Regions from separate parts of the Bradyrhizobium sp. YCK136 genome, predicted to be linked through region 1. Evidence: predicted binding sites of a transcription regulator. Region 1 holds the regulator's gene; each other region holds the start of a gene.
What was found. The regulator LexA, encoded in region 1, represses DNA repair genes until DNA is damaged. The targets are predictions, from matches to a motif close to TGTTCNNNNTGTGTTCNG.

Region 1 (4,207 bases):
GCGCAAACTTCGTGCGATGGGCAGGTGCGAGCCTGATCTCGGCGGATTGGATTCCGGAAGACGCAAATCATACCATCTCGCCGGCCACGGCCGGCGATGGCAATTTCAATCCCGGCCCCGACCTCTGCGCCGGGGGGAGGTACATCAGCCGATCGGCAGGCGTGTGATCGTCGGCCTGTCGGCGATGATCTCCGGCTTGTGTTCACGCTCGCCGGCCGGCTGGGTCACCGGCAATTGCAGCACGGTCGCGCGCTGGCCTTCGACGAGTTGCGTCACGAGTACGTATTTGCCGTCGGGGAATTCGATCGCGTCATGATGGCGATCGGGAATGTGCGGATCGATCTTGCCGAACTTGCCGACGCGGGAGTTGATGGTGCGCGTCCAGATCCAGCGATTGTCGTAGCGGACGTTGTCGGCGAAGGCGAGCTCCGTCCCCGGCAGCAGGCAGACCGCGACGGACATGTCGGCCTCGGAGGCGAAGCCGCGCGTCGAGGTGCCGCGGAAGGTGGTCGTGACGATCGTCTCGCCGACTTGTGCGGGACGCGTCGCGACGGCATGCAGGCTGTAGTCACACATCGGGTGCTCCTCATTCAGGGATAGCGACCCGCGCCTCCTTCGGAGGCACTGGCCTCTATCAGAGTGGAAGCATGTTAGCGTCTTCTTGGTTGTAGGCAAATCTGCGGCTTGGGTCCGCAGGCTGCCATCACAATATCTTTTTCAAATGCCTCAGGAACAAAAACCGCTTCCGTGCATTTGGCGTGCGTCTCCGTCAGCGACCTGCAGGTGCCGACCAGCCCGAATATTGCCAGGCGGGTTGCGACGGCTGCGCGACGGCGTTGCGGGCATTGCGCAATTGCTCGCTCGTCGTCTGCGTTGCCTTGCGGGCATGGTGCGACGGTGCGGCGAAGACTTGCGACGCGGATGCTGTGATCAGCGCCACCGTGACGGTGCTCAAAACGATCTTGCGCATTGATTGTCTCCTCGATCTCCAGGGCCACGAAGCGATGAGGGCTTCGTGCTGCGTCGCGAGGATGTAGCGCTAGAGAGGGGCCGGATAATCTGAGCAAAACCAGAAAGACTATCCAGCTGGAGCGGACAATCGTCGCTCCAATCGTCAACGCGCGGGTCGCCAACCGGCGGGCCGCGCTTTAGGTGATTGTTTGAGCATGATCTCCGCGCAAGCGCGTCCTGCGCTTGTCGCGAGGGAAAACCGCTGCGCACTTTGTGCTAACGCGGCCCTCCAGTCCGGATCACGCTCAGTACTTCCGGTACAGGCCGATCAGCTTGCCCTGAATCTTCACCCGGTTGGGCGGCAGGATGCGGACCTCATAGGCCGCATTGGCGGGCTCGAGCGCGATCGAGGCGCCGCGGCGGCGGAAGCGCTTCAGCGTCGCTTCCTCGTCGTCGATCAGCGCCACCACGATGTCGCCGGTGTCGGCGCTCTCATTGCGCTGGATCAGCGCCATGTCGCCGTCGAGGATGCCGGCTTCGACCATCGAGTCGCCGCGCACTTCGAGCGCGTAGTGCTCGCCCGAGCCGAGCATGTCGGGCGGTACGCTGATGGTGTGGCTGCGGGTCTGCAACGCTTCGATCGGCGTGCCGGCCGCGATGCGGCCCATCACCGGCACCGCGACGGGGCGTTCGCCCTCGTCCGCGCTGGAGCTCGCTCGCACCTTGCCGAGATTGCCCTCGATGACGCTCGGAGTGAAGCCACGGCGGTTGCCGGCGGCGGCCTGCAGCTCGGGCAACTTGATCACCTCGATCGCGCGGGCCCGGTTGGGCAGGCGCCGGATGAAGCCGCGCTCCTCCAGTGCGGTGATCAGGCGATGGATGCCTGACTTCGAGCGCAGGTCGAGCGCGTCCTTCATCTCGTCGAAGGAGGGCGGCACACCGCTTTCCTTCAAACGCTCGCTGATGAATCGCAGAAGCTCGTATTGTTTGCGCGTTAACATCTCGACCAAATCCCCCGGTTGATGTCGTTCGATTCCGAGACGGTGAATTCAGCGGCGAGCCGCCAGATGCTCGAAACAAATCATGAACGGACACTATATGTTCGATATGTGTTCCGCAACTGCTTAATTTACCGTGAACGCGACAAAGTTCGCGGAACGCGCAGGACCAGTGCGTTCAGGCGGGCAGTCGCAGCACCTCGCAAGGCGCGCCTGCCTCGACCTTCGGCGCGAACGGCGCGCGCACGAGAAGTGCCTGCGCCGCAGCGAGATTCGCAAGCAGCGAGGAATCCTGATGATTGACGGGAAGGGCGACAAGCATGCCGTCGTCGCGCCGCTCCAGGCGCGCACGAAGATAGTCCTCGCGCTGGTCATTGGCACCGACATCGCGGCCGAGCACGGCGCGCTCGCGACGATGGTGAATCACGGCGCGGCCCGACAGGGCGCGAATCAACGGAACCATGAACAGGAAGCCACACACATAGGACGACACGGGATTGCCGGGCAGGCCGATCACACCCATCGCCCCTAGCCGGCCGTGCATCATCGGCTTGCCCGGCCGCATCGCGATCTTCCAGAACGCCATCGCAATGCCTTCGGCCTTCAGCGCCTGCTGGACCAGATCGTGGTCGCCGACCGAGGCGCCGCCGATCGTGATCAGGATGTCGGCGCCGCTCTCTCGGGCACGGCGGATGCCGGCTGTGGTGGCCTCCAGCGTATCGGCGGCAACGCCGAGGTCGATGGTATCTGCGCCCTCCTGGCGGGCGAGGGCGTGCAGGGCATAGCCGTTGGAATAGACGATCTGGCCGGGGCCCGGCGTGGTGCCCGGCATCACCAGCTCGTCGCCGGTGGCGAGGATCGCGACCTTCGGACGGCGGCGGATGGGCAGGTCTGGATGGTTCATCCCGGCGGCGAGCGCGAGGTCGCGCTCGGTGAGCCGGGTTCCCTTGCGAAGGAGCACGTCGCCCTCGCGGAAGTCGACGCCGGCGGGCCGGATGTGCCGACCGGCGATAGCGGCTTCCTTGATCGTGATGCGCTTGCCCTCGGCGACCGTATCCTCCTGGATCACGACCGCGTCCGCGCCGGCGGGAACGACGCCGCCGGTGAAGATTCGTACCGCTTCGCCGGCGCCGACCGCTCCCGCGAACGGCCGGCCCGCCGCGACCTCGCCGATCATGGTGAGCTGCGCGTCGACCCTGGCCGCATCGGCTGCGCGCACGGCGTAGCCGTCCATGGCCGACATCGCCTCGGGCGGCTGGGTACGCCGCGCCGCGACGTCGCGTGCGAGCACGCGGTGGTAGGCCTCGTCGAGGGGAATCATCTCTTCAGGCAGCGGCTCCGCGCCGGCCAGCACCGCGGCGAGCGCGTCAGAAACCGGCATCAAGGCCACGGCGAAACTCCTGCTCGGAAAGTCTGGACGAATGGGCGGCAAGAGTTCTAGCCGAGCGCGGGCGATGAAGCAAAATGGGACCGGATCAGGATTTATCCTGCTTGATCCGTCCAGTCATGAGGGACCGTCAGCTCTGCCGCGGCATGATCTGACGGACGAGAAAGACGGGAACGAGCGTGGCCATGGCAAGGACGACAATGACGGGAGCCACGGCCAGCATCGGTCATCGACCGGTCTGGCGGTCCGGACGGAGGTCCGGCGCCACGTCGGGAGCCACGTCAGGGGGCTTGGGGCCTTGATCCTTGTCGGGCAGCGGATCGGCCTGGGATTTCAGGTCGGCGGCCTTGCTGATCAGCTTGGCGGAGAGGTCAGAATCCGAAGTCGTTCTGGCGAATTCGAGCAGAAGAGAGGCTTGTTTGGTGAGGTAGGTTTTGCCCAACACGATGATACGTCCGTCTGTAGAAGTCCCAACGGACTCAAGAGTCCGGAAGCGGGCATTCCGTTCCCGGAACTCTGTATAAAAATGTACAAAGCGATTTGGTTCCTCATTTCGGCTAGATCGGTTCCGGGAGCTCCCCGGTTTCACCCGCCAGCCGATGCGTCTCGATCAGATTCCCAGCGCCTCGAGCGCGTCGCCGACATCGCGGGGCGAGGTCACATGCACCGCGGTCAATCCGCGCGCTCGCGCTCCCTCGACGTTTTCGGCGAGGTCATCGAAGAACACGATGCGCCTGGCGGGCACACCGATGGCCGCCACGACATGGTCGAACGCCGCCGCGTCCGGCTTGCGCAGGCCGATGCTGGACGACAGGTACAGCTCGCGGAAATGGCCGAGCAGGTCGGCGTATTCCTTCGAGAAATGGTCGAC
Region 2 (4,207 bases), 1.2 Mb from region 1:
GGTGCCGAGATTCCACAGGATCGCGGCGATCAGCAGCGCGAACACCATTGCGAAGCCGGCGCTGGAGCCGACCTGGAGGATCAGCTCGACCGGCAGCAGCGAGACGATGCCGAAGGCGACCGCGCCGGAGGACAGCAGCACGCCGAGGAAGTTGAAGAAGCCCGACCACATCACGGCGACTTCAGCCGGGAGCGAATGGGTGTAGATCACGGTCGCCACCGCATTGGCGGTGTCGTGGAAGCCGTTGACGAATTCGAAGCCGAGCGCGATCAGCAGCGCGACGAACAGCAGGATGTAGGGCAGGAAGGTCGTGACCCGCGTGCCGGTCGCGTTGACGTCGGCATAGATGCTGTAGGCGACGAACAGCAGGCCCGCGGCGAGGATGCCGAAGAACAGGATCATCGTCAGCGGATTGAAGCCCTTGTCGAGATTTGGCCGCGAGGCCGGCTGGATCGGCGCGGGATCGGCTACCGCGCGGTCGAATGCTACATCGGTCATGTCTGGACGCCCCTTAACTTTCAGGTAAGGGTATTGTCCGCGATGGATTTGAAGGCTGGATGACAAGCGGTGGTTGAAAGGCGTTTTCCCGCCCGTATTTAGGCGGCGCGCGCGGATTTCCTCTGCAGGCTGGCGGCGATCTTCAGGTCTTCGACAAAGCGCTGATATTCCAGCACTTTGGCTTCCGGGTCGGGCAGTCGCAGCAGATAGGACGGGTGCACCGTCACCAGCGCCTTGCGGCCGTCGGGAAGGTCGATGAGCCGGCCGCGGGTCTTGCCAATTGGGGTGATCTTGCCGAATACGCTTTGCGCGGCGGTGGCGCCCATCGCGACGATGAGCTCGGGCTGGATTGCCGCAACTTCCCGCTCATACCATGGCCGGCACGCTTTGATTTCCGGTGTTGCCGGCTTCTGGTGCAGGCGGATCTTTCCGCGCGGCACGAATTTGAAGTGCTTCACCGCATTGGTGACATAGACCTTCTTGCGGTCGACGCCGGCTTCCTCCAGCGCGCGGTCGAGCATCTGCCCGGCCGGTCCGACGAAGGGATGGCCGGCGAGGTCTTCCTTGTCGCCGGGCTGCTCGCCGACCAGCATGATGGTGGCGTCTTTCGGGCCTTCGCCGAACACGGTTTGCGTCGCGTCCTTGTAGAGCGGGCAGGCACGGCAATGCGCGGCCTCCTCGCGGAGCGCTTCGAGATCGTTGGCGGCGGCTTTGTGTCCCATGATGGCTTCCGGACGTGGGGAGATCCGTCCGCCGGTCCAGCGTTCGGCATCGGCGAGCAAGGGTCCCAAGTATCGATCCAAGTACCGATGCGTCCTGGAGGTTCCTCCGGCGCTTCACCGGCGCGTCGGTCGTCATCAGCCGGCCGGGCTGGAAATGGCGCCGCCAGGTTTCCTCCAGGCGGCCTGGTGCCGGCCACTCCGTCCGGCTGATTCCGGGCGTGAAGGAGATCGCGTGACCATTCCAATGGGCACAAACGTCAGGCGTGAGGATCGACCAGGGCATGTCGGCAAAACGACGCGCAAAGAACGGCGCGGCGAATGCGACGATGTGATGCTCCGGCTCGAACCAGGCGGCGTAATGCGCCTTCTGCTCGCGCCCGATCTCGCGGAAGCGGACGAGATCGCGCATCCGCTGTGCATCGCGCTGCACGCTGCCAGCCATCGCGGTTGCCTGCGCCACGTCGGGATCGCTCATCGTTACGAGCAGGTCGTGATCGGCCTTCAACCGCCAGAGCAGGCGATAGAGCAGCGCAAAACGCTCGCCCTCGCGATGCAGGATCGCGATGCGGGCAAGCTCGATGAAATTGGCCGGCACGGTGAACGTGCTCTCGGTCTCGATCGGCGGAAGGCTCGGCGCTTCGGACAGGCCGGGCGGCATCTGGTCTTTCGTCTGGCCTTGCACGTGCCACACCACGTCCGCTGGGGCGACGTGGTGCAGCGCGAATGCGCGTGCGGCTTTACGCCAGCCGTCGAAATCGGTCTCGCTGTCCAGGGTGACGAGGTACATGGCACTCGAATCCTCTTGATTCCGCTCATGAATCCATGGGCGCGCCAATTCGATTGACTCCAGGCGCGCCGTTAGCTTTATATTAGAACATATCATGAACAAATGAGCCAGCCGCTGGTTCTCTTTTTGAGAGCCACCGGCAATCACCTCTGAAGGAGCGGCGTATATGAGCGGCGCACGCACAAGCGCGCTTGCGACCTTGCGCAGCCAGATCGAGCGCATCGAGACGGCGGAGGTCGTGCATCAGCATGATCGCGTCGCGCTTGGCCACGGCGAGGTCGACAGCGCGCTGAAGGGCGGGCTCGCGCGCGCGGCGATCCACGAGGTGTTTTGCGAGGGGCGCCAGGGCGCCGCCGCGACCGGGTTTGTCATGGGCGTTGCGGGACGCGTGACCGCGCGCCGGCCGCTGTTGTGGGTGCGGCAGGATTTTTCGGAACTGGAAGCCGGCGCGCTGTCGATGAGCGGGCTCGCCGAGCTCGGCCTCGACCCGCGCCGCGTGGTGATGGTGCGCGCGGCCGATGTGGAGGGTGCGCTGCGCACTTCGGCCGATGCACTGGCCTGCGATGCGCTCGGCGCGGTCGTGCTCGAGCTCTGGGGCGAGACGCGGCAATTCGATCTCGTGGCGAGCCGCAAGCTGACGCTGGCCGCGCAAGGCTCCGGCGTCACCGGCCTGCTGTTGCGGATGGCCGCGCAGCCGCTGCCCTCGACTGCCGAGACCAGATGGATGCTGCGCGCGGCGCATTCGCCGCCGGGCACGATGTGGAATGCCTGGGGCGCGCCGCGCTTCGATGCCGAGCTGTTGCGCAATCGTCATGGCCCGTGCGGCCGGTGGATCATGGAATGGAAATGTGATGAGTGCCAGTTCAGTGAACCGTCGACGTATTCTCAGCCTGTGGCTGCCGCGCCTGCCCATCGACCGGATCCAGCGGTTCTTCAACGGCGGGCTGGGTAAGACCAAAGCGTTTTCGAGCGAAGTGGGTACCGGTTCGCGTGAAGAAAACGCGTCAAAACAAAAAGACGAGCCCAGCATCGTCGTCATCAAAGAGACCAATGCGCTGGTGATCCATGCGCTTGACGATGCGGCGTCGCGGCTGGGCCTGCATATCGGCCAGCCCCTGGCCAATGCGCGGGCGATGTGCCCGGACTTGCGGGTGTTCGATGCCGATGTCGTCGCCGATGCGAAGACGCTGAGCGACATCGCCGACTGGTGCGACCGTTTCACGCCGCTAGTGGCGCTCGATCCGCCGCACGGGCTGTTCCTTGATATCACCGGCTGCGCGCATCTGTTCGGCGGCGAAGCCGCGCTGTTGCAGACGCTCATTCGCGCGCTCGGCCGACAAGGCTTTGCCGTCAGCGCGGCGATTGCCGGCACCTCGGTCTGCGCGCGGACGCTGACGCGCCAGGTCTCCGGCACCATCGTCGTCGATGGCGGGGAGGCGGAGGCGATCAGCCGGCTGCCGGTGTCCGCGCTCGGCGCGGGCGAGGCCATCACCACCGGCCTGCGCCGTGCCGGCCTGAAGACCATCGGCGATGTCGCATCGCGCGGCGCCCACGAGATCACGGCGCGGTTCGGCGCGCGGTTCTCCACGCTGCTCGCGCATGCGCTGGGGCAGGGCGATGCGCCGATCAATCCGCGAAAGCCGCTGCCTGACTACATCGTAGAGAAGCGCTTTGCCGAGCCGATCGCGACCGACACGATGATCGCGATGACGCTGTCGCGGCTCGCCGACACGTTGATCGCGTCCATGGAGAAGCAGGGCAAGGGCGCGCGGCGGCTGGAAGCCGCCTTCTTCCGCACCGACGGCGTGGTGCGCGCGATCATGGTCGAGACCGGACGGCCGGTGACGCGAAGCGCCGTCATCGACCGCCTGTTCCGCGAGCGGCTCGATGCGCTCGCCGATCCCCTCGATCCCGGCTTCGGCTTCGACATGGTGCGGCTGTCGGCGAGCCGCACCGAGATCGTGGTGCAGGAGCAGCGCGATCTCGACGCCCATGTCCACGACAATGACGAGCTCGCCGCGCTGATCGACCGCATCGCGGCGCGGATCGGCGGAAAGCGCGTCGTCGTGCACTTGCCGCAGGACACGCATGTCCCTGAATGTGCGGTGCTGGCCGCGCCGGCGCAGCATCACCTTGCCGCCGCCATGCAGGCCGAATGGCCGGCGCGCGCCGAGGGCGAGCCGCCGCTGCGCCCCCTGCG
Region 3 (4,207 bases), 2.0 Mb from region 1:
CGCGGACGATGCGTGGGCCCGCGCCTATAGCCGTGCCGAGGGCTGCTTCCCCGACGGCGTCTCGCGCACCGACAAATACTGGAGCCCGGTCGGACGCGTCGACAACGTCTATGGCGACCGCAATTTGGTGTGCTCGTGCCCACCGGTGAGCGACTACGCGGAAGCGGCGGAGTAAGACGCGACGGAAGTTTCGTAGGGTGGGCAAAGCAGAGCGTGCCCACCACATTTGTGCACATTGAGATATGGTGGGCACGGCTCTCGCGCGCCTTTGCCCACCTTACGGCTCTGCCCTCTACCCATCCTACAACCTAGCTTAAGGCGCCACCAGCGAACGACTTTGCCCGTCCCAGCGCCAGAGCCGTTCGTTGGTCAGAAGCGTGCCGCCCCACCAGCGCCGGATCGGATTGTGGCTGCGGAAGTCTTCCCGGCCCGCAAGCACCGCTTTGCCGAACTCCGTCAGCAACAGCCGGCTCCGGCGAAAGGCGGCGTTGCGACCTCGCGCATCGTGCGGGGCAAGCGTCGCGAGCTTCGGATCGAGACCGGCGACCGCCGGCATCGGACCGGACGCAAGCCCTTCGAGCAAAGGGCCGAGCTCCCACTGGTCGTACACACGTGTTTCGAGCAGGCCGCCCGGCTGAAACAGCTCCCTGGTACGGTTGTGTCCCCTCGCAATCAATTCGAGAAGCCGCGCTTCCGTCGCACCCAGTCCGGTGATTGGTGACGGCAGTTCTGCCAGCAATTCTTCCATCGCCGGCTTCAGGAAAGGTAGCCTGGGGAAATCCCTGCTCAGGAGCCCGAGACAGAGCTCAGGCGTTGGCGCGCGGTAGGCCTCCCAGGCCATGCGGGCAACCTCGAAGTCGCGCTCCGTCACATCGAGCGCCCGCACGGTACGCTCGCGGAGCCCCGCGACGTCTGCTCCGAGCAAATCGAAATCGACCAGCCGCAATCGCAGACGCTCGACCATGTAGGGTTCGGCGCGGAGATAGTCGAGGATCCAGACCAACTGCAATTGATTGTTCGGGCTGGGATCAAACCACAGCTCGATGAGCTCGACACCGCAGGTCTCGCAGAACCAGACCAGTCCGAGTTCTCGGTGCGCACGACCGGTCTGGGGCGATTGGACAACAAGATCGGACCACCGCACGTCCGGCTCGCCTCTGAAAGAGCCCCCTTTGAGGTAGTTATCGAGGTGGTGCGACGTCGGCAGCGGTCCTGACACGAACCGAAAGATGAGCGGGACAACCATGTCGGCGCGGTCCGCGTAGGTGTGAGACCGACGCCGGACGAACTGGTCAGGATCATACGCTTCATCGTCGATGCGCCCGCCCCCACACAAAACGAAACGGGCCCCGAAGACGTCGGCAACTCAACGTCCTCAGTGCCCGCTCCTCGCGAAAAACTCTCCGCGTTAAGACTTACTCGTCCGCCGGCTCCTCGCCGTCGGCGTCACGCTCGGGGGTGCCGGCCAGGATCTGCTCGGCGATCAGGCCCGAGTTCTGGCGGATCGCGGTCTCGATCTTGGCGGTGATGTCGGGGTTGGCCTTCAAAAACGCCTTCGAGTTCTCGCGGCCCTGGCCGAGGCGCTGGCTGTCATAGGAGAACCAGGCGCCGGACTTTTCGACGATGCCGGCCTTGACGCCGAGATCGAGGATCTCGCCCATCTTGGAAACGCCCTCGCCGTACATGATGTCGAACTCGACCTGCTTGAAGGGCGGCGCCAGCTTGTTCTTCACCACCTTGACGCGCGTGGTGTTGCCGACCACTTCGTCGCGCTCCTTGATCGCGCCGATGCGGCGGATGTCGAGGCGGACGGAGGCGTAGAACTTCAGCGCGTTGCCGCCGGTGGTGGTCTCCGGTGAGCCATACATCACACCGATCTTCATGCGGATCTGGTTGATGAAGATCACCATGGTGTGGGACTTGTTGATGGAGGCCGTCAGCTTGCGCAGCGCCTGGCTCATCAGGCGGGCCTGGAGACCCGGCAGCGCATCGCCCATCTCGCCCTCGAGTTCGGCCTTCGGCACCAGCGCCGCGACCGAATCGACCACCAGAACGTCCACCGCACCCGAGCGCACCAGCGTGTCGCAGATTTCCAGCGCCTGCTCGCCGGTGTCCGGCTGCGAAATCAGCAGCTCGTCGATATTGACGCCCAGCTTGCGCGCATAGACCGGGTCGAGCGCGTGCTCGGCGTCGATGAAGGCACAGATGCCGCCCTTCTTCTGCGCTTCCGCCACCGTGTGCAGCGCCAGCGTGGTCTTGCCCGAGGATTCCGGCCCGTAGATTTCCACGACGCGCCCCTTCGGCAGGCCGCCGATGCCGAGCGCAATGTCGAGCCCGAGGGAACCGGAGGACACCGCCTCGACATCCATCGACCGATCGTTCTTGCCGAGCTTCATCACCGAGCCCTTGCCGAACTGGCGCTCGATCTGGGAGAGCGCGGCGGCCAGAGCTTTACTCTTGTCCATGGAAGATCCTTCGACGATACGCAGGGCAGTTGCGGACATTGGGTCGTGCTCCTTATGGCGAGGATTCGCTAGGGGGACAAACGATTGGCGAGGCGGGCCGGCGATAAAAGCAATGTACCCTATTTGTTCCTGGTTCGCAATATGTTCTTTTGCGGACTTCGGTACTGTCCGTATTTAACCCCCAGTGTCCTAAGCTGAATTCGGAAATGTCCTAATTTGTTCTTGATCGGACACAACCTGTTCATGCGCGTTTAGGATTAACTCGTTATGGGTGTAGCGTATAAGGGCCGGGGCGTTCCGCCAGAAGAACACCCTGGCCACCAGAAGAACACCCTGAAACGTTCACTTTGGAACAGAAGGCAGGCTGACTGCATATTAAGCTCGCAAGAACTCAAACCCTGCGGTTAGGACCCGTAAAGACCAAGACGAGGTTGTGTCATGAGGCAGCGCCGTCGTTTCACGCAAACCGTCCCTCTTGAGGAGCGACTTTCCGAAGAAGCGAAACGTCTCCGCGAACGGGCCAAAGCCCTCCCCCATGGTCCTCAACGAGAGGACCTCCTGCGCAAAGCCCGCCAAGCCGAGATCGGCTCGCACATGAGCGAGTGGCTCACATCGCCGGGGCTTCAACCGCCAAAGCCAGCGTAGGCGCAAAGCACGCCTCAGGTATCGAGTTGCCCGGCATAGATCCGGATTCGTCCCGGCGTGGTCATTCGCAGCCTGCCCTGAAGAAAGACCATGTAGCTTAGCGCGATCAATCGGGCGCGATGTTTGGCAGGGATCGCAGGCGCAGCGCTATTTGCAGCCGCATGACCGACCGCGAGCAAAGAGGCGAACTCTTCATGGGTGAGCTTTTTCGCTTTTGCGGTCATGACCTCAGCATGAACCGCTTCGGCGATCCTGCATGTTCGGTTTTGCTCAGATCCCTGGAAGTAAATAAATAAAGGCCGCCTCAGTTGGCGGCCAGTAGCCCTGTTTGTCGGCGGCTCCTTCGCTGATCCCCAGTGTCCCAGGCTGAATGACGTTGGGGTCCTTCTGGAGTTCGATCGGCATTAAACCGAATTGGGTCCTGATTCCCCCTCCGCGGGTGTCCTTCTCCGGCACAATGAACCTTGGCATGGCGTGTGCAGACGAAGGATTACCGGGGTTTTGCATCATCCCCCCTGGGGCTGGAAAGCCGCCGCCCGCGCCATATTTGAGCGGGCGGCGTTTTTATTTGCGGACAGCAAAAGGCCCCAACTCAAGGGGAACGGGGAGCTGGGGCCAAGGTACTGGGCCAGCCAAGGCTACCGCCGGCCCAGGCGCATCAACATGCACCAGGGCGCCATCCCCGGGCGATGGGGCAATCGGCTTAGTCAGGATTTGCAAGCGAGTGCCCAACATGCAGCGGCCCCGCCTCGCTGGATGCGCGGTGGGGCCGCCTGCTCTCCGGACTGGGGCTGGATCCGTCCGGTGGGCCAATTCAGCCTATGCCCGTTAGCGGGAAGTCGTGACTGCTCAAAAGGGGCATCCCTCGGGTGTCCCAATTCGGTATTGCGGGTGTCCCAATTGGACAGCACCCGGATTTTGGTGCTGGCAGGAGCGGCAAGGAACCGTCCAAGCCTCTCGCCTCGAATTAAGGCCGTGGCAGTGGCCGGTCTCAGCGGCCGGTTTGAAGATCGCGGAGGCTGATTTGCTTTCGTTGACTTTTCCCGAGGTGGTCAAGATTGACCATGTGTCCGGTAGCGGACATGTCAGACTGTGCC
Region 4 (4,207 bases), 1.9 Mb from region 1:
TAGCCCGGCGGCAAAGGCCGGCATCGAGGCGGGCGACGTCATCACCGCCGTCAACGGCACCGCGATCAAGGACTCCCGCGATCTCGCCCGCACCGTCGCCACGCTGGCGCCGGGCACGTCCGTGAAGCTCGACGTCTTCCACAAGGGCACGAGCAAGACGGTGACCCTCGCGCTCGGCGAGCTGCCGAACGAGCGGCAGGCCCAAGGCAAGGCCGACGATGGCAAGGTGCAGCCTGGCACGCCGCGCCTCGGGCTCAGCCTGGCGCCGGCCGGCGACGTGCAGGGCGCCGGCCAGAAGGGCGTCGTCGTCACCGAGGTCGATCCGCAAGGGCCGGCGGCGCAGCGCGGCATCCAGACCGGCGACGTCATCCTCAATGTCGGCGGCAAGCCCGTCGCCAATGTCGGCGACGTCCGCGCCGAGCTGGCGCAGGCTAAATCGTCCGGCAAGAACAGCGTGCTGTTGCAGATCAGAAGCGCGGACGCGACCCGGTTCGTCGCGGTGCCGCTCGCGTAAGTCGAGCTCCACCAGCGCAAATCCAAAAGGGCGGCCTTCGGGCCGCCTTTTCTCGTTTGCATCCGGGATACCAACAGCCCGCCGATAACATTCTCGTTAACGGCAGCATTGGTGACGGGTTCGTCCGAAAAAGCCGCGTTCGCTCGTCAGAATTCGAAATCGCTGTCGCCTTGGCGGCAATGAAGACGCCCAGGCGAGCTGCTAGAGTGGAACTTCGGACGTCCGGCCGTTTTGTGGAACCGGCCGGCGGTTCGTATTTGATCGGTGCCGACATGGATCGATTGAAGCTCTCGCTGAGATGTGCGCTGCTCGTTGCGCCGCTCGTGCTGTCGGCTGGAAGCGCCCTGGGGCGTGATGACGGCCGCTACGCCGATTCGCCGCTCAAGCCCTGGTTCGACAGTCTGCGCAGCCATCTCGGCCCGTGCTGCTCGGATGCCGACGGATTTGCCGTCTCCGATCCCGATTGGGAATCGCATGACGGGCACTATCGCGTACGCCTCGACGGGCAGTGGGTCGATGTGCCCGATGAAGCCGTCATTACCGAGCCGAACCGCGCCGGTCGCACCATGGTGTGGCCGGTGAAGACCGCGTTTGGCATCTCGATCCGCTGCTTCATGCCGGGCAGCATGATCTAGCGCCGATTGCCACTACCGCTTGGCGGATTTGCGCTTGGACTTTTTCTTGGCTGCTCTCTTGGCCGTCTTCTTCTTGGCAGTTTTCGAGGCCTTTTTCGGGACCTTCTTGCCTTTCTTGCGCGCCTTCGACAGGCCGATTGCGATCGCCTGCTTGCGGCTCTTCACGCGTCCGCCGCGACCACCGCGGCCGCTCTTGGCCGTGCCCTTCTTGTAGCGCCGCATTTCGCTTTCGACATCGCTCCCGGCGCTGCGCGAGTAACGGCGCTTCTTTGCCTTGCGTGCCATTCAGATTCTCCCTTGGCCGGGAGAAAACCATTCGACACAGGCATGGTTCCGAAGGCGCGCCCGCAACGTCCGGATGCGCGACGCAGCCTGGCTAGAAGGAATTCGCCAGTTCGATCTCCGCCTCGAGCACCTGGATGCGGCGCGCAGCTTCAGTGAAGGACAGACCCCGATCATATTGCGTGGGCTGATAGGCCTCCTCGCTGAGCCGCTTCAACCTCAGGCCTTGTGCCCGCGTCATCTGCTCCGCGAGGAAAACCCTGGCGTCGTATTTACCTTGAACCTGCATCTGGCCTCTCCGTTCTGAAATCGTGACTTGACTATATGTTCTTATTTTGTTCTAACAAGCTATGGACAACAGAATTAATGAAATTCGACGTAAGATCAGTGCCTTGAGGCTGGAAATGGCCGATGTCGAGGCGTCCGTGCGCGAGCTCGTCGACCGCGATCGCGACTGCACAGAAAAGGCCCTGGCGCAGATGGATCTGCGCCGGAAAATCAATCTGCTGATCGGCGAATGGAAGGCGGCTGGTGGTGGTGATGTCCTGCCGGATGTTCGCGATCGTGTACGTCTTCGTTCCCTCAAGAAAGCCGCTGATCCCGTGCGCGCAATCGTGCGTCGCTGAGACATTTGGGAGCGTGCCGTGGAGGAAGACCCGGACACGTACCGGATCTTGAGACTGCGCGCCGAGATCCTGGAGCTTGGGTCCGCGATCCGGCAATTGCAGCGTGAGGGTCTCGACGACGCTGCGGCCCAGCTTCTGATCGCGCACAAGCGGGCGCGGCTCGACCATCTCGTGAAGACGAACTCCGCAGGCGGCCTGAACATCGCCGACATCCGGCGCAGCTAAAGGCGTTTGCCGACGATGTGGCGTAAGAAGGATTGTATCGAACAGCAAAGCAAGAAGGCCCCGCGATCACGGGGCCTTCGATCAACGGCGGCGAGCCTACTTGGTGTTGCCAGTACCCTTGTTCGTCATGGTGCCGCCCTGATCGGAGCCGGGACCGGAGCCGCCCTGACCGGAAGGATCGGCGCCCTTGGATTTCGTGTTGGCGCCCGTCGTCTGCGAGGACGACGTCGAGGATTCATGTTTCGCCTTGTGCGACTTCGCCTGTGCGGCGAACGGGGCGGCGGCGAGGCCGGTTGCCAACATCAGGCGAGGGCGAGCTTGGTCGTCTTCATGCGCAGGAACTCCCTGAGTTAAAATGACGCAGGCAGCCAACTGCCATTCGCCGCAGGAGTTCCCGGCAAAGCAGCCTCGCGGGTTTCACGCTCGCTTCAAAATTCCTTGTCCTCGGCGATGATGAACACGATGCCCGTGAGCATCGCGCCGATCGCGAACGTCGTCACCAGCGTGACGACGAAAACGGCCGCGGCCGAATCTCCGCCATGGTTCAGCAAATTTGCCACCGCCGGGTTGGACAGAATGAGCACGAGACCGAAGGCGAGGCCGATCGCCGCGCCCATCATCGCGTGCGTCAAGAGCGTGATGATGCCGGAAGGAGAGATCAGCCTTGGCGACTTTTTCGGCGACTTTTTCGCGCCCATGGAACCGCCCTCGATCTTGCATGCAACGCAGCCGGCGATTGCGGGTTCCATCGGCATGAACGATTTGTCACGTCGGGCTTCATCCGACGTTCATGCCCACCTTGCGACCATGGAGCCCGTCAACACGGGAACATTCGATATGGGTAAGGTTGTCTTTCTCTATCGCTCGCTGGCCTATCGAAACGCGGCGGCCGATATGCTGCGCAAGGCGCGCAAGCTGCCGCGCGGTGCCGAGCGAAGCGCGGCCCGCCGCTATGCGATGGCGTTACGCGATCTCGCGCAAACGGAAGCCTGGCTCGAAGGGCGCATCGCCCATGAACCCCGGCCGGTGCGGCGCATGAAGGTCGCCGCGTCGGGTTAACCCGACGCGCGCTGGAGCGCGAGGGAGGTGGTGCCCTCGAACTTGCCGTGCGCGGCGCCGGTCGGGGTTTTCCGGGTCAACGGCACTTCCAGGCGGCACAACAGGCCCTCGGCGCGCCAATCGAATTGCGCCTTTCCGCCGAGCTGGGACTCGACGCTCGCAAGCAGGCTCCGCGTGCCGAAGCCGCGAGATTTCGGCGTCCTCACCAGCGGACCGCCGGATTCCTCCCAGATCAGTGTGAGGTGATCCTCCTCGACCTGCCAGCCGATCATGAGCCGGCCCGACCGCGTCGAGAGCGCGCCATACTTGGCCGAGTTGGTGAAAAGCTCGTGCAGCGCGAGCGCCAGCGTCTGGGCGGTTGCCGGCAGCAACTGAACCTCGGGCCCCGCCAGCTTGATCTGGCCGCCGAGCGAGTAGGGCGCGAGCTCCTCGTCGATCAGCTTCGAGAGTTCGGCACCCTGCCAGCTCGACAGCGACAGGATCGTATGCACGCGCGCCAGCGCGTTGATGCGTCCCTCGACGGCGTTGACGTAGGCCTTGACCTCGTCGGCACGGGTGAGACGCACGATCGATTGCGCCAGCGCCAGCGCATTCTTGGCGCGATGATCGACTTCCCGCGCCAGCAGATTTTGCCGCTCCTCGGCACGTTTGCGCTCGGTGATGTCCACGGTGACACCGCTCACGCGCACCACGCGGCCGCTATTGTCGGCGGTGGCGGCAGCCGTGCCGACACACCAGCGCACATCGCCGTCGGGCCGCACAATGCGGAATTCGGTCTCATAGGCGCGTGTGCCCTTGCTGAATTCGGCGATCGCCTTGCGCAATTGGTCGACGTCATCGGGATGCAACAGTGCCTGAACGTTGGC

Region 2: the regulator LexA is predicted to act here: its motif matches at 2,091-2,108, upstream of ACFLEY_RS31380 (ImuA family protein).
Region 3: the regulator LexA is predicted to act here: its motif matches at 2,579-2,596, upstream of recA (recombinase RecA).
Region 4: the regulator LexA is predicted to act here: its motif matches at 1,757-1,774, upstream of ACFLEY_RS34450 (DUF3072 domain-containing protein).

What each region holds. Positions count from the first base shown of each region.
Region 1 covers NZ_CP172424.1:5,243,744-5,247,950, reverse strand. Annotated here, with positions in the region: gene ACFLEY_RS25735 (hypothetical protein) at 145-576, opposite strand; gene ACFLEY_RS25730 (hypothetical protein) at 770-970, opposite strand; gene lexA (transcriptional repressor LexA) at 1,257-1,952, opposite strand; gene glp (gephyrin-like molybdotransferase Glp) at 2,128-3,339, opposite strand; gene ACFLEY_RS25715 (hypothetical protein) at 3,563-3,781, opposite strand; gene ACFLEY_RS25710 (HAD family phosphatase) at 3,947-4,207, opposite strand, start outside.
Region 2 covers NZ_CP172424.1:6,491,362-6,495,568, reverse strand. Annotated here, with positions in the region: gene ACFLEY_RS31390 (inorganic phosphate transporter) at 1-498, opposite strand, end outside; partial or broken gene ACFLEY_RS31385 (UdgX family uracil-DNA binding protein) at 597-2,007, opposite strand; gene ACFLEY_RS31380 (ImuA family protein) at 2,174-2,959, shown strand; gene ACFLEY_RS31375 (DNA polymerase Y family protein) at 2,859-4,207, shown strand, end outside.
Region 3 covers NZ_CP172424.1:3,246,256-3,250,462, reverse strand. Annotated here, with positions in the region: gene gcvP (aminomethyl-transferring glycine dehydrogenase) at 1-175, shown strand, start outside; gene ACFLEY_RS15260 (hypothetical protein) at 314-1,246, opposite strand; gene recA (recombinase RecA) at 1,416-2,504, opposite strand; gene ACFLEY_RS15250 (hypothetical protein) at 3,125-3,334, opposite strand.
Region 4 covers NZ_CP172424.1:7,125,074-7,129,280, reverse strand. Annotated here, with positions in the region: gene ACFLEY_RS34465 (Do family serine endopeptidase) at 1-514, shown strand, start outside; gene ACFLEY_RS34460 (hypothetical protein) at 787-1,149, shown strand; gene ACFLEY_RS34455 (DUF6496 domain-containing protein) at 1,162-1,434, opposite strand; gene ACFLEY_RS34450 (DUF3072 domain-containing protein) at 1,526-1,720, opposite strand; gene ACFLEY_RS34445 (hypothetical protein) at 1,836-2,057, shown strand; gene ACFLEY_RS34440 (hypothetical protein) at 2,076-2,282, shown strand; partial or broken gene ACFLEY_RS34435 (hypothetical protein) at 2,379-2,614, opposite strand; gene ACFLEY_RS34430 (hypothetical protein) at 2,711-2,980, opposite strand; gene ACFLEY_RS34425 (hypothetical protein) at 2,922-3,341, shown strand; gene ACFLEY_RS34420 (HWE histidine kinase domain-containing protein) at 3,338-4,207, opposite strand, start outside.